DNA from 4 places in the Nonomuraea sp. NPDC048882 genome. Region 3 is predicted to be linked to each of the others. Evidence: riboswitches for the same ligand, from Rfam matches in the RefSeq annotation. Region 3 holds a riboswitch; each other region holds the start of a gene.

Region 1 (3,775 bases), on a different contig from region 3:
CGCAGACCCAGATCCGTCGCCTGCTGTATCAGCGCCGAGACGATCCGATGGCCGACGCCCATGCCCCGGCACTCGGGATCCACGGCCACGGTGCGGACCTCCGCGAGGTCCTCCCACAGCACGTGGAGCGCGCCGCAGCCGACTACCTGCCCGCCCCGCTCGGCCACCCAGAACTCCTGCACGTCTTCGTACAGGGTCACTGTGGCCTTCTCCAGGAGCCGCGGGCCCGCGCCCGCGTAGGTGTCCACTAGCCTCCTGACCGTGCGCACATCCGGCGTGCGGGCACGCCGGACCACCACCGCGGTCTCGGGCATCGTCAGTTCGGCCACCTGCTCCATGGCTCTCCAGAGTACAGATGTCATTACGGCTCGGCCCTAACTGCCATGTCCCGGCCCATCCTGTTACATGACCCGGTCATATGGGCGCGTCCCTGGCGCCGACCTCGCGGCTGCGGCGGAAGCAAGGGCAAAGGGGACATAAAGTCGCTTCTGTACGAGTGACCACGAGATCACCTTGTGACCCTTCGGTTGTGAAACCTCTACAGACTCGGCAGTTCTGGTTGAGCACGAACCCGGAGTGCATTAGTGTCCTGCGACGATGTCCCCCACGTGTCACAACGTGAGGGACACGCCCAATTCCCGTGAGGGAAGCCGGGGACCCGCCGGTGACGACCCCCATCGTCACCACTGGGGTGAATCCGAATCGTTCGGTAGGGCTGCTCCGGCCCGAACCCGTCAGCTAACCCGGTAGGCGTCCATGAGAGGAGCTCGTTGGTGAAGCGCACGCACGACGGTGGGGGGAAGACGGCGGGCAAGCACGCCCGCCCTCCGGAACGACCTCGGCGGCCACACCGCTTCGGTGTGGTGAGTCTCACGATCGCCGCGGTCCTCCTCGCGATCCCCGTCGCCTCGGCGTCCGCCGATCCCAAGCCCTCGCTCAAGGAGCTGGCCAAGCGGGTCGAGAAGATGCACACCGAGATCGAGACGCTGAGCGAGCAGTACAACGGCCAGCGGGAGAAGCTCAAGACCGCCAAGAAGGCCGCAGAGGCCGCGAAGAAGACCCTGGCCACCAGTGAGGCCGATCTCGCCGCCAAGCGGGCCAAGGCCGCCATGCTCGCCGAGAACGCCTACATCACGGGCGGCCTGGGCCGGGTGCTGGCGTTCACCACCTCCAAGGACCCCGACACCTTCCTCGACCGCGCCGCCACCACGTACGTGCTGGAGCAGCAGCAGGGCGAGGCGGTCAACCAGGTCACCAAGGCCAGGGCGGCCGCCGAGCGGGCCAGGGCCGGCGCCAAGGCGCGCATCGACGAGGTCGAGCAGCTCGTCAACGAGCTGGGCGGCAAGCGCGACAAGATCACCAAGCTGGTCACCAAGGTCGAGAGCAACCTGTTCAGCCGGGCGCTGGGCGAGGCCGGGCGGCCCGGCACCCGCGCGACCCGCGTCGACCTGCCGATCGTCGGCGCCGGCAAGGCCGCCCAGGCCGCGCGCTGGGCGCTCACACAGCAGCTCAAGCCGTACGTCTGGGGCGCCGAGGGGCCGAGCTCCTTCGACTGCTCCGGTCTGGTCATGGCCGCCTACCAGAGGGTGGGCATCTCACTGCCCCACTACACCGGCAGCCAGTGGACGGCGGGCCGGCACATCCCGCGCGAGCAGATGCGGCCGGGCGACCTGGTGTTCTTCTACAGCGACCTGCACCACGTCGGCATCTATCTCGGCGGCGGCATGATGGTGCACGCGCCGCGGACCGGTGACGTGGTGCGCATCGCCTCGATCGCCAACCGGCCGTTCGCCGGCGCCGTACGCATCGCCGACTGAGCCCCTGCCCACGGCTCGCCGGCGCTGTCGCCAGACGTGCCCGCCGCTAGATCAGCTGGCGGCGGGCCGCCCAGGCCACGGCCTCGATCGCCGTGGCCACGCCGATGCGGTCGCAGATGCCGCGCAATCGCCGACGTACGGTACGACCGCTGATGTCCAGACGTCTTCCCACCCGGTCAACCGTGACTCCCTTGGCCAGCTCCGACAGCAACGCAAGATCGGCATGACTCAGCTCGACGCCTTCAGTGAGCACATCCATCGGGAGCCCTCCCCCCCAACAGCTGAACTTGGGCCTCTCAAGTGGGCCGAAGTCGCTCCTCGCAGACGTTAAACGCATCCTGGAAAGGTCGTCAAGCATGACAATCCGAGCTCTTGACGAGCGCTATTGACATGATCCGATATATATGACGCACTCGCGATATGTCGCTAATGATCGTCGGGCGATACGCGAAGTCATCGAGCCTTCCGCGCAGGCCGGATCCGCAATGACGAACGCGGTGGACGTGCTGGGTTTTGATCCATTCGACGGCGAATTTCTGCGTGATCCTTATCCCCGTCATCGCGGTCTTCGCGCCTGGACCGCTTTGTTCCGCACGCGCGTCTGATCACTCGCAGCCACCACGCACGTCCTCCGCACCCTGCCGCTCCGCGATCCGCGCTGCGGTCGCGGCACCGCGCCCATGGCCGGCACAGGCCCAGGTCAGCAGGCCGGGCCGCTCGTACGGACGGACCGGCAGGAGCGCACCTGGCCACGCGCCCTGGCGATCAGGGCGTCACTTTCCGCAGGTGCCGGCGTCCGAGCCCGCGCCTGGAGGTGATCACCGGCGACCTGCTCGCCGCTCCGCCCGGCGAGCCCGCTCTCGGGTCCGCTCCGGCGTGGCCACTTCCGGACACGACGATCAGCGAACCGCTCGGAGCGCCTGCGGAGGATCACGAACGGAGCCGCGGCCGTAGTGAGATCCTGGCGCGCGCCTTGACCCGATGCTTACAGCGGCGCTCGGGCCGGGAACCGGGCGGGCCGGAAGGGAGTTTCACGACTACGCCGTGAGGAGAGTGCGGGAGCTGAGAGCCCGAGTCGGCCTCATCGGCGACGGCTGAGGCCAGGCGCACCCCGGCGCACCGGGGCGGGACCGGTGCGCACCCGGGCGGGGCCGGTTCGATCCCGGGCAAGGCCCGGCGCGGCCCGACGGGGCCGCGCCGGGTGACCGTGACTCAGTGGGTGGGCTTGACCAGCGGGAACAGGATCGTCTCGCGAATGTTCCTGCCGGTGAACGCCATGATCATCCGGTCGATGCCGGCGCCCATGCCCCCTGTGGGCGGCATGGCGTATTCGAGCGCCTGCAAGAAGTCCTCGTCGACCTGCATGGCCTCGGGGTCGCCCCCGGCCGCCAGCAGCGACTGCTCCACCAGCCGGCGCCGCTGCTCGATCGGGTCGTTGAGCTCGGAGTAGGCGGTGCCCAGCTCGGTGCCGAAGCCGATCAGGTCCCACTTCTCGGTCAGCAGCGGGTCGTCGCGGTGGTTGCGGGCCAGCGGGGACGTCTCCAGCGGATAGTCCATCACGAACGTGGGCTGGACCAGCGTGTGCTCGACCAGCGCCTCGAACAGCTCCTGCACGATCTTGCCCGAGCCCCACTTCGGGTCCCAGTGGATCTCGCGCCGGTCGGCCAGCTTGCGCAGCTCCTCCAGGGTGGTGGAGGTGGTGATCTCCTCGCCCACGGCCTGCGACACCGCGCCGTAGAGGGTGATGCGCGGCCACTCGGGCAGGCCGAGGTCGATCTCCTTGCCGTCGTGGACGACCACCGTGGTGTCCAGGGCGGCCACCACGGCCTTCTGGTACATCCGCTGGGTGAGGTCGGCCATGTCGTTGTAGTCGAGGTAGGTGCCGTACGCCTCGATCATGGTGAACTCGGGGTTGTGCGTCGAGTCGGCGCCTTCGTTGCGGAAGTTGCGGTTGATCT
Region 2 (3,775 bases), on a different contig from region 3:
GAGCGCCACGGCCTCCAGCGGGTGCTCGGCCCGGCGTACCGGCATGCACAGCGTCTCGCGCAGCCGCCGGCCGAGCCCGCGCAGCAGCGCACCCCCGCCGACCAGCACCGCGCCGCGCACCCCGAGGTCGGCGGTCAGCTCGGCCGGGCAGCGCTCGACCGTCTCCATTGCCGTCCGCACGATCGACTCGACCGGCTGCGCGGTCGCCTCGAAGATCCGCTCCACGGGCAGCGTCAGCTCGCGCTCACGCCCGGTGTCGGGGTCGCGGGCGTGCACCATGATCTCCCGGTCCCCGCCGCCCGCGCGGCGCTTGGCCGACTCGGCCTCGGGCTCGTCGAGCAGCAGCCCGTGCTCGCGCTCGACGAAGCGGGCGATGGCCCGGTTGACGGCCTGCCCCCCGTACGGCACAGAACCGGCCGCCACCACCGACTCCCCGGACAGTACGGCGATCCGCGCCGCGTCCCGGCCGATGTCGATCACCATGTGCCCGGTGCAGTCGTCCAGCTCCATCCCGGCCCCCAGCGCGGCGGCCAGGGCGTGCGGGACGAGCTGCACCGTCCGCGCCTCCGCCTCGTAGGCGATGTCACGCAGCGCCGCCCGGTCGATCGGGGTGGAGTCGGCGGGCAGCGCCATGACCACGCGCGGGCGGGCGTACGGATGCCAGTGCACCTTGCGCAGGAAGTGCCGGATCATGCGCCGGGCCAGCTCGGTGTCGGCGGGCAGCCCGCCGCTGACCGGCCAGCACGTACGCCCGCCCCCGCCCAGTGCGGCGGCTTCCACGCCGTACCCGATGACCTTGCCCGTCCGGCCGTCACACATGACGGCGGAGGGCTCGTCGAGCACGATGCCCTTGCGCCTGGCGTAGATCCGCGTGCTCGCGGCTCCCAGATCCATTGCGAGGTCACGACCGAGGAGTCTCATTGGCGTATCCCTTTCCTGGACCGCTCCAAAGCAACACCAGGAACGCAAAGGAACCCCTTTACCCTGAAACCGTGCTCGCCTACGACCGCGAAGCGCCGGGGCCATGATCGCGCTGGTGGCGCCGCCGAACAGGCGGCTGCGGCCGCCTCCCGTGCCGCAGGGCAAGGTCGAGGCCGGTTTCGCGTCGTAAGCGGTGTCATGCGAAGCTGTCAGTGTCCCCAACACCTTGGAGGTCCTCATGGCGGATACACCGGAGCCGGAAGTCAGCGAAACTCCCGAGGACGAGATGAAGCGCAAGTTCCGTGAGGCACTGGAGCGCAAGCGCAGCCAGGCCGCGGGCTCGGGCGCGGGTGGCAGGGGCGTCGACCCTTCGAAGATCCACGGGGCGCACGGTCCGGCTGCGAGTAAGAGATCGTTCAGGCGCAAGAGCGGCGGCTGAGGCTGAGAAATCCGAGGGGGTACGGCATGCCCGTGCCCCCTTCTTCATTCCCGGACGAAGGTAGATCTTTCGACCTGTTCGTGGCGAAACGTTTGCGTATGTCCGTTTCCATAGTTAGAGTAACGGCCATTACCAGCCGGTGACCTAGTCCTTACCCAAAGAGACTGCCGACTGGCGCCGAATCCCGAACCCAGGGAACCGGGGACCCACCTCATGGGGTGAATCCGGCCACACGCCGGTAGGGCATCTCCACGCCCGAACCCGTCAGCTAACCCGGTAGGCGTGATGGAGAGGACCGATCACCCCATGCATCAGCGTGTCACACCCCCGGACCGCGTGCCGGCCGCCTACTAGAGCGGCCCCCTTCTCCAAAGGCTCGTCATTTTGCGCATCGCGTAGCGACGTCAGGTGAATTTTCCGCTACGCGCCATTCCCCCATGGGCGCAAACTCCCTTGTCCCCTCGCGAAGGGTTTACCTTTTCATGTCTGCCCGTTCTGGCCTGCGTTCCCTCACCCTCCTTACCGCAATCGCCATCGGCACGCTGACCATCGCCGGCCCGGCCGCTCACGCCGCCACCGGCACGGACGAGAAGGTCCTGCTCAAGGGCTCCACCACGGCCTCGTACTTCTGGGACGACGCCTCGGGCCGCGCCGGCGACACCGGCCTGCCCGCCAGTGGCAAGCCCATGCAGAAGGGGCTGGCCGCCAGCCCCAGCTGGCCCCTCATGACCGAGGGGTACGTGATGTATAAGGGCAAGAAGATGCCCTTCTTCGTGGGCGACCGCGGCCCCGGTGAGCCCTCCAACCGCGGCATCATGCTCGACCTCGACGCCAAGACGTTCGCCGAGCTGACCGGCGGCCGGTTCAACTCCAGCACACTGGGCGTGGACGGCGTCGGCGGCCAGGGCCACATCGAGATCGACTACGTCATCACCAAGTGGGGCGACGGCCTGGGCAAGAAGAACTACCCGGTCCCGTTCTCGACCCGCGCGTGGGCCGAGCGTGACCGCAACCCGGCCACCCCGCCGCAGGACGAGGCCCAGAGCTGACGCAGGACGTCCGCCTTTGCAGAGTCAAGACCAGAATGTCATTCTGGTCTTCGTGACCAACCGCGCAGCCGCGAACGGCATCGACATCGCCTACGAGAGCTTCGGCTCACCGCAGGGCCGGCCCCTGCTCCTCATCATGGGCCTCGGCGCCCAGCTGATCCAATGGGACGAAGGGCTCTGTGAGCTCCTCGCGGAGCAGGGGCACCACGTCGTCCGGTACGACAACCGCGACGTGGGGCTGTCCACCCACTTCCACGACGCGGGCGTACCGGCGGCGGGATCGCCCGCCCCCTACCTGCTGGACGACATGGCCGACGACGCCGCGGCCCTCATGGACGTGCTCGGCTGGCCGTCCGCCCACGTGGTGGGGGCCTCGATGGGCGGCATGATCGCCCAGGCGCTGACCATCCGCCACCCCGAGCGGGTGCTGACCCTCACCTCGATCATGTCCACCCCCGCCCCGTCCGTCGCCCCTCCCACCGAGGCCGCCTCCGCGGCGCTCATGGGTCGCCCGCCCGCCGACCGCGAGTCGGCGCTGGAGCAGGCGGTGGAGCGGTGGGCGGTCATCGGCTCGCCCGGCTACGAGCTGGACCGCGAGCGGATCATGGAGATGGCCGGGCGTTCCTTCGACCGCAGCTTCGACCCGGCGGGCACGGCCAGGCAGTTCGCCGCCATCATGGCGTCGGGCGACCGTACGGAGGGGCTGAAGGGGGTGCGCGTGCCGACGCTGGTGCTGCACGGCGAGGCCGACCCGCTCGTCCCCGTGGCCGGCGGCCGGGCGACGGCGGCGGCCGTCCCGGGAGCGCGGCTGGTGACCTACCCCGGCATGGGGCACGACCTGCCGCGCGAGCTCTGGCCCGCCTTCACCGCCGAGATCACCAAACTGACCTCCGCCTGAGGCGGCGAGCGGTGGCCCGCGCCGCGCGCGCGGGCCACGGCGCTGTCAGATCTCCAGCTTCTCCTCGATGCCCCGCAACTGGTGCCGGGCCAGCGCCAGGTTGGCGCGCGATCGGTCGAGCGCGAGGTAGAGGAACAGCCCCTTGCCGCCGCGCCCGGTGATCGGGCGGATGATGTGGTACTGGGTGCTCAGCGAGATCAGGATGTCCTCGATGCTCTCCTTGAGCCCGAGCGAGTCCATCGTGCGGAGTTTGGCCTTGACCACCTCGGTGTTGCCGGCCGCGGCGATCTGGAGGTCGAGGTCCTTGGAGCCGCCGAGCGTGCCCAGCGCCATGCCGCTGCCGTGATCGACGATGGCCGCGCCGATCGTGCCGTCGATGCTCATCATCTCTTTGAGAGAGACGTCAATTCCGGCCATGCTTCTTCCTCTCTTGTCTCTGAACGGGTTCCGCTCAGTGCTTGCGTGCTG
Region 3 (3,775 bases):
GCCGTGGTTCGCCTTCTTCTTCCTGCGTGCCTTGCCCTTGCGTGCGCGCCTGGCCATGGAGCTCGCCTCCCACTGATCGGGTACAGGGTGATCGGGTACGGCATGAGTTCCCAACGTCTCTCCCCACGCCGACCAGCGCAAGCATCCCCGGCGAACTAACATTCCCCAACAATTCCGTGTCATAATTTGGTGGAATCTGTTGGAAGGAGCGGGCGTGCTCGCACAGCAGCGTCAGCAGGCGATTCTCGAACGCGTGCGCAGCCACGGCGGCGTCCGGGTGGCCGACCTCGTACGCGAGCTCGGCGTCTCCGACATGACGATCCGCCGCGACCTGGAGGTGCTCGCCGAGCGCGGGCTGCTGGAGAAGGTGCACGGCGGCGCGACCGCGCTCGGCCCCGGGTCGACCGAGGAGCCGGGCTTCACCGCCAAGTCCGCCCGCCAGCAGCAGGAGAAGGAGGCCATCGCGCGGCAGGCGGCGGGGCTGGTCCGGCCTGGCACGGCCGTGGCGCTGTCGGCGGGGACGACCACGTGGGCGCTGGCCCATCATCTGATCGGCGTGCCCGACCTGACCGTGATCACCAATTCGATCCCGGTCGCGGAGGTCTTCCACCGCAACCCGCGCACCGACCGCACCGTGGTGCTGACCGGCGGGATGCGCACGCCGTCCGACGCGCTGGTGGGGCCGGTCGCGGTGGCGGCGATCCGCCGTCTGCACGTCGACACGCTCTTCCTCGGCGTGCACGGGATGAGCGTGCGGGCCGGGTTCACCACGCCCAACCTGCTGGAGTCGGAGACCGACAGAGAGCTCGTGACGGCCGCGACCAGGCTGGTCGTCCCGGCCGACCACACGAAGTGGAACACGGTCGGCATCAGCACCATCGCCGAGCTGAGCGAGGCCCACGTGGTCATCAGCGACGCGGGGCTGCCCGAGGACGCACGCACCGACCTGGCCGAAAGGGCCGGGCAATTGATCATCGCGGAGGGCTCGCAGTGAAGCGCACCATCACCCATCTGGCCGACGGCCGGGAGCTGATCTACTTCGACCGGCGGGACGACGCCGACAGGAGCGCGATCGACCGGCGGACGCTCGACCCCCGGCCGGTGGCCTCAGAGCTGCGCTACGACCCGCTGACCGAGGAGTGGATCGCGGTCGCGGGGCACCGGCAGACGCGTACGTTCCTGCCGACCGGCGGCACGTCGGAGTGCCCGCTGTGCCCGTCGTCGGACGAGCGGTCGACGGAGATCCCGGCCTACGACTACGACGTGGTGGTGTTCGAGAACCGCTTTCCCTCTTTCTCCACAAATTTCGGGACTTATCAGGAGGTGGGCGGGCTGAGTGAGGTCCGTCCGGGCGTGGGGAGGTGTGAGGTGGTGTGCTTCACCTCCGACCACTCCTCCTCCTTCTCCAGGCTCTCCGACGCCCAGGTGGAGCTGGTCATGGAGGCGTGGGCCGACCGTACGGCCGAGCTCTCCGGGATCGAGGGCGTGGAGCAGGTCTTCTGCTTCGAGAACCGGGGCGAGGAGATCGGCATCACGCTCGCCCATCCGCACGGCCAGATCTACGCCTACCCGTACGTCACGCCCAAGACCAAGCTGCAGCTCGGCGCGGCTGCCCGCCATCGGGGGCCGGGCAACCTGTTCGCCGACGTGCTGGCCACCGAGCGGGCGGCGGGGACGCGGGTGGTGGCCGCCAACGAGTTGTGGACGGCGTTCGTGCCGGCCGCCGCGCGCTGGCCGTTCGAGGTGCACGTGTATCCGCACCGGCAGGTGCCGGACCTGGCGGCGCTCACGGAGGAGGAGCGGGCGGCGTTCGCCCCCCTCTACACCTCGGTGCTGCGGGCCTTCGACGGGCTGTTCGGCGTGGTGATGCCGTACATCTCGGCCTGGCATCAGGCGCCCGTACGCCAGGACAGGGAGCTGGCCTACCTGCACCTGGAGCTGTTCAGCATCCGGCGGGCGCCGAACAAGCTGAAGTTCCTGGCCGGCTCGGAGTCGGCGATGGGCGCCTTCGTTAACGACGTGCTGCCGGAGGAGGCGGCGCGCATGCTTCGATCACAAGTAGATCACTAATTGATTTCCACTTAAGGTCGCATGACTCGGGATCTACCACTAATATCCCCATAAGCACCGGCCATAACAGCCGTCGCTTGCCTAATCCCGGGCGCGTGGCCCGGGAGCCGGGGACCCGAAACCGCACCTGGGGTGAATCCGCTTCTGTGGTAGGGCGCACTCCCATGCCCGAACCCGTCAGCTAACCCGGCCGGCAGAGGGAGAGGAACACCTACGTGGCGGCTTCGTCCCCCGCGACTCTTGCCATCGGTCTGATCACCGCCGCCGCCGTCGCCGTCCTTCCGGCGATACCGGCGTCCGCGGCCCCCAAACCCTCGGAGGCGAAGCTCCGGGCGCAGCTCAAACAGCTCAACACCAAGGTCGACAAGCTCATCGAGAAGTACAACCTCAAGCGCGTCGAGCTGGCCAAGGCCCAGCAGGCCGCCGAGGCGGCCAAGGCCAGGCTGGCCACCGCCGAGCAGGCGCTGGCCACGGCCGAGCAGCGGGTCGCCGAGATCGCCCGCCTGCGTTACCAGAACGCCGATCCTTCGCTCCCCTTCCTCATGACCCCCGAGCGCGGCAGCAGCGCCGCCCTGCTCGAACAGCTGACGGCTGAGCAGCAGGCGGTCGTGCAGAGCGTGGCCAAGGCCAAGGACGACAAGGAGAAGGCCAGCAAGGAGGCCGCCGCCCTGACGACCAGGATCAAGGCCGACGCGGCCGAGGTGGACAGTCAGCGCGACGACGCCGAGAAGGTCATCGACGACATCGAGGACAAGCTCAAGGACCTGGTGCCGTTCGCGACGGGCCGCAACTCCGACGGTTCGTGGGCACCGCAGCTGCCGTCAGGCCCCGACCACATCACCCCGCGGACACGGCTGATGAAGGCCCAGGTGGCCAAGAACTTCGCGCTGCCGTTCTCCGTGGGCTGCTTCCGCGCGGGCGCGAGCGGCGAGCACCCGCTGGGCCGGGCCTGCGACTTCATGATGAGCACGGGCGGCTCGATGCCGTCGGCGGCCAACAACGTCCTCGGCGACCGGCTGGCGGACTGGGCGCTGGCGAACAAGGGCAAGCTGGGCGTCAAGTACGTGATCTGGAAGCAGCGGATCAACCACGGGTCGGGCTGGCGGACGATGTCGAACCGCGGCAGCATCACCGAGAACCACTTCGACCACGTGCACATCTCGATGAACTGACGCCGAGAAAGCCGAACGGGGCCCCTGCCGAGGAGACGGCACGGGCCCCGCGTCATGTTCAGGGGGCGTCAGTTGGTCAGCGTGAGCGGGTTGACCAGGTCGGCGTAGACGAGCAGACCTGCCATGATCATCATCACGATCGCGAGCGCGTACGTCAGCGGCAGCACCTTGGCGATGTCGACGTAGGCCGGCTCCGGCCGCTTCATGACCTTGGCGTACGCCCGCTTGATGCCCTCCCACAGGCCCCCGGCGACGTGACCGCCGTCGAGCGGCAGCAGCGGGATGAGGTTGAACATGCCGATCGCCAGGTTGAAGCCGGCCAGCAGGTTGACGAAGATGGCGATCTTCTTCTCGGTGGACAGGTCGGAGGCGAGGATCTCGCCGCCCATGCGGCCCGCGCCGACCACGCCCACCGGGCCCTCGGGGTCGCGCTCGTCGCCGGAGAAGGCCGCGTGCCAGACGCCGACCATCTTCTCCGGCAGGTTGAGCAGCGAGCCCGCCACCCGGGCGGTCAGCTCGCCCATGTAGCCGAC
Region 4 (3,775 bases), on a different contig from region 3:
GCCCATCTCCTCCACGTAGCGGTGCTCGTGGGCGTCCAGCCAGACCACCTGGTCACAGCCGTTCTCCACCGCCTGCCGCTGTGCGACGAAGGCCGCGGCGTAGTTGCCGCCGCACTTGGCGAAGCCGGTGCCGCCGGGGGCGGCCCTGGTGTACTCGGTGGACAGCCAGACGGAGACGGGCTTGAGGCCGCCGGTGAAGTACGAAGCCGCCGGCGAGGCGATGACCATGTACTTGTAGGTCTTCGACGGGTAGTTGACGCCCAGCCCCGCCTGCGTGGCGATCATGAAGGGGCGCAGGTAGAGGCTGTGGCCCTCGGTGGTGGGCACCCACTCCTTGTCGGTCTGGACGAGGAGCTCCAGCGAGTCGACGAAGGTCTCCTCGGGCAGTTCCGGCATGGCCATGCGCGCGGCCGAGCGGTTGAAGCGGGCGGCGTTCGCGTAGGGGCGGAAGGTCACGATCGACCCGCTGAGCTGGCGATACGCCTTGAGGCCCTCGAACAGCTCCTGCGCGTAGTGGAAGACCGAGGTGGCGGGGTCGAGCTGCAGCGGCCCGTACGGCAGCAGCCGGGCGTCGTGCCAGCCCTGGCCCTCGGTGTAGTCGATCGAGATCATGTGATCCGTGAAGGTCTGCCCGAAACCGGGGTCCGCCAGTACCTGCTCCCGCTCGGCCGCGGTGCGAGCGTGGTCGGATAGCTGCACGTCGAAGCTGAGCTTCTGAGCGATGGTCATGACGGCGGTCCTTCTCTCTGCGGTCTACCGAAAATCTACCGAAATCTACCGAAAGTTACCGGATCTGCGGGATCTGCCCGCCGGCTGCGGGCCCGCTGCGATGAGCGGCCATGCCCGTAAGGGCAGTCCGTACTTCCTATTGTCTCGCCATATGGGATAGCAAGGGGCCAAAGGGGTGGTTAGTCCTTTTGGCCGCTGGATTCGCCTGCGCGGTCGCCGGAACCCGCACACGAAAAAGCGCCCGGCAGCCCTCCTCGGACCGCCAGGCGCTTGATCGGGGCTAGGCGGTCCTAGCCGGATACTCGCGCGGTGATGTCGTCGCCGATCTCGTGGGTGGTGCGACCGGCCCAGCCGGCCAGGCGCTCGACGATGTCGTCGGCGACCGCCTGCTCGACCTTGGCCGCCTCGGCGCGCAGGCCGAGATGGTCGAGGAGCATGGCGACGGACAGGATGGTCGCGGTGGGGTCGGCCTTGCCCTGGCCGGCGATGTCGGGCGCGCTGCCGTGGACCGGCTCGAACATGCTGGGCGCGGTCCGCTCGGGGTTGATGTTGCCGCTGGCCGCCAGGCCGATGCCGCCGGCGATGGCCGCGCCGAGGTCGGTGATGATGTCGCCGAACAGGTTGTCGGTGACGATCACGTCGAAGCGCTCGGGCTGGGTGACGAAGAACATCGAGGCCGCGTCGATGTGGCTGTAGTCGGTGGTGACCTCGGGGTATTCCTCGGCCACGCGGTTGACCGTGCGCTGCCACAGGTCTCCGGCGTAGGACAGCACATTCGTCTTGTGGACGAGCGTGAGCTTCTTGCGCGGCCGCGACTTGGCCTGCTCGAACGCGTAACGCACCACGCGCTCGACGCCGTGGGCGGTGTTGAGCGACTCCTGGGTGGCGATCTCGTGGGGCGTGCCCCGCCGCATGGCCCCGCCGGTGCCGGCATAGAGGCCCTCGGTGCCCTCGCGGACGACGATCATGTCGATGTCCTCGGTGGGCGTGTCGGCCAGCGGCGTCTCCACGCCGGGGAACAGCTTGACCGGTCGCAGGTTGACGTAGTGGTCGAAGGTGAACCGCAGGCGCAGCAGCAGGTCGCGCTCCAGGATGCCGGGCGGCACGCTGGGGTCGCCGATGGCGCCGAGCAGGATCGCGTCGAAGCCGCGCAGCTCCTCCAGCACCGAGTCGGGCAGCGTCTCGCCCGTGCGGTGGTAGCGTGCGGCCCCCAGCTCGTAGTGGGTGGGCTCGATCTTCGTACCCACGGCCTCCAGGACCTTGAGTCCTTCGGCGACGACCTCGGTGCCGATGCCATCCCCGGGGATGACGGCCAAGCGGATGTTACGCGACTCCATGGGCTGTACCTTACCGGCTCGTCTCGTCTGACGAACACACCATCTCAAGGTCCGGACGTCCGATTTGGGGGGTTTACGACCTCTTGACCCATTCGCTAAAGTCCATCGGGCCTAATCCACACAACCGCTGTGTGGAGCCGGGGACCCATTTCTCCCCCAGGGGCGAATCGGCGCCCAGCGCGCCGTAGGGCTGTCTTCCAGGCCCGAGCCCGTCAGCTAACCCGGCCGGCCCCATGGAAGGACAAGTGCTCTGTCTCGCATCGCCATCGTCCTGGCGGCCGCGGCCGCCGGACTCACCTTGGCCACCCCAGCAGCCCAGGCAGCCACCCCCGACGACGACACCACCACCCTGACCGGCGCCGAGATCAGGCGCATCCAGGAGAAGCAACTCCCCGTTCCCGCCTGGAAGATCGCCATCAGATACGCCATGGACAAACGCGGCACCCCGTACGTCTGGGGCGGAGCGAGCAGGCAGGGCTACGACTGCTCGGGGCTGATGCTCCGGGCCTACGAGGCGGCCGGGATCGAACTCCCGCGCACCGCCGCGCAACAGTTCGGCGCGTTCTCCAGGAAGATCTCCTGGGACCACCTCAAGCCCGGTGACCTGGTCTTCTTCAGCGGGCTCGGTCACGTGGGCATGATCTCCAAACCCGGCTACATGGTCCACTCGCCGCACACGGGCGACGTGGTGAAGGAGGAGAAGTTCTCCGACTGGCGCAGGCAGGCGTTCGTCGGAGCGGTCCGGCCGGATCGCGCGGGCGTACGCGAGTGGAAGCAGGTGCTCGAACACCGCGAGGAGACCGGCCCCACCCCGCTCACCGCCTCCGTGGAGTGAGCCGCACGAGATAGACGGCGAGTGGGCGGCGGCCGCGCGGGGCCGCCGCCCACCCGCACCCGCCCGGCGCGCGGCCGCAGAGAGCGCGGAGCCGCCGTCCGCCCCACCCGCCGTGCGCCGCGCGCGCGGACGTAGCGTGAAGGCATGTCACCCGAGAAGGTGCACCTGACGGAGGAGAAGGCCACCCTCCTCGCCACGCTCTACGGCAGGGCGCTCGACGCCCGATCCCCCCGCCCGATCCTCGGCGACCGCATGGCCGCGGAGACGCTCGACCGGATCGAGCACGGTTTCGGCAGAATGGGCATGACCCCGGGCAGTGCCGCCGCGGTCGCGCTCAGGGCACGTTTCCTGGACAGGTGGGCCGCCGGGTTCCTCGACGCCCACCCCAAGGCCACGGTGCTGCACCTGGGCTGCGGGCTCGACACGCGTGTACACCGGCTCGATCCGCCGGACTCCGTCCGCTGGTACGACGTGGACTATCCCGAGGTGGTGGAGCTGCGCCGGCGGCTGTTCCCCGAACGCCGGGCCTACGCCACGGTCGGCACGTCGGTGACCGACCTGGCCTGGCTGGAGCGGGTCCCCGCCGACGCCCCCGCGCTGGTCGTGGCCGAGGGCCTGCTCTACTACCTGGACCCGGACGGCGGCCGGGCGCTGCTGCGGGCCATCGTGGAGCGGTTCCCCAGTGGCCTGTTCGTCTTCGACGCGCTGAGCTCGTTCGGGCTGCGGCTGCAACGGCTGAACAGGCCGGTGCGGAAGGCCGGGGCCACGATGCACTGGGGCATCGACGGCCCCGCCGAGCTGACGGCGATCCATCCGGGCCTGCGCTGCCTGTCGGCGGTGAGCGCGTTCGACATCGACGGGTTCGACCTGCTGT

The links. A riboswitch is a leader RNA that binds a small molecule or an ion and turns the genes downstream of it on or off. The one in region 3 is predicted to bind cyclic di-AMP.
Region 1: linked by a shared signal. The riboswitch ahead of AB0C27_RS54065 (C40 family peptidase) and the one ahead of AB0C27_RS41085 (hypothetical protein) in region 3 are both predicted to bind cyclic di-AMP.
Region 2: linked by a shared signal. The riboswitch ahead of AB0C27_RS25535 (hypothetical protein) and the one ahead of AB0C27_RS41085 (hypothetical protein) in region 3 are both predicted to bind cyclic di-AMP.
Region 4: linked by a shared signal. The riboswitch ahead of AB0C27_RS26510 (C40 family peptidase) and the one ahead of AB0C27_RS41085 (hypothetical protein) in region 3 are both predicted to bind cyclic di-AMP.

The regions. Positions count from the first base shown of each region.
Region 1 is NZ_JBEZGB010000034.1:6,414-10,188, forward strand. It holds gene AB0C27_RS54060 (amino-acid N-acetyltransferase) at 1-338, opposite strand, end outside; cyclic di-AMP (ydaO/yuaA leader) riboswitch at 619-768, shown strand; gene AB0C27_RS54065 (C40 family peptidase) at 864-1,817, shown strand; gene AB0C27_RS54070 (LuxR C-terminal-related transcriptional regulator) at 1,864-2,076, opposite strand; gene lysX (bifunctional lysylphosphatidylglycerol synthetase/lysine--tRNA ligase LysX) at 3,030-3,775, opposite strand, start outside.
Region 2 is NZ_JBEZGB010000007.1:157,576-161,350, reverse strand. It holds gene AB0C27_RS25545 (rod shape-determining protein) at 1-921, opposite strand, end outside; gene AB0C27_RS25540 (DUF5302 domain-containing protein) at 1,160-1,360, shown strand; cyclic di-AMP (ydaO/yuaA leader) riboswitch at 1,526-1,658, shown strand; gene AB0C27_RS25535 (hypothetical protein) at 1,843-2,409, shown strand; gene AB0C27_RS25530 (alpha/beta fold hydrolase) at 2,462-3,307, shown strand; gene AB0C27_RS25525 (hypothetical protein) at 3,353-3,724, opposite strand; gene AB0C27_RS25520 (roadblock/LC7 domain-containing protein) at 3,759-3,775, opposite strand, start outside.
Region 3 is NZ_JBEZGB010000014.1:274,937-278,711, reverse strand. It holds gene AB0C27_RS41095 (DeoR/GlpR family DNA-binding transcription regulator) at 215-994, shown strand; gene galT (galactose-1-phosphate uridylyltransferase) at 991-2,070, shown strand; cyclic di-AMP (ydaO/yuaA leader) riboswitch at 2,139-2,280, shown strand; gene AB0C27_RS41085 (hypothetical protein) at 2,286-3,242, shown strand; gene AB0C27_RS41080 (site-2 protease family protein) at 3,311-3,775, opposite strand, start outside.
Region 4 is NZ_JBEZGB010000007.1:350,303-354,077, forward strand. It holds gene AB0C27_RS26500 (branched-chain amino acid aminotransferase) at 1-729, opposite strand, end outside; gene AB0C27_RS26505 (3-isopropylmalate dehydrogenase) at 1,020-2,066, opposite strand; cyclic di-AMP (ydaO/yuaA leader) riboswitch at 2,165-2,311, shown strand; gene AB0C27_RS26510 (C40 family peptidase) at 2,365-2,901, shown strand; gene AB0C27_RS26515 (class I SAM-dependent methyltransferase) at 3,046-3,775, shown strand, end outside.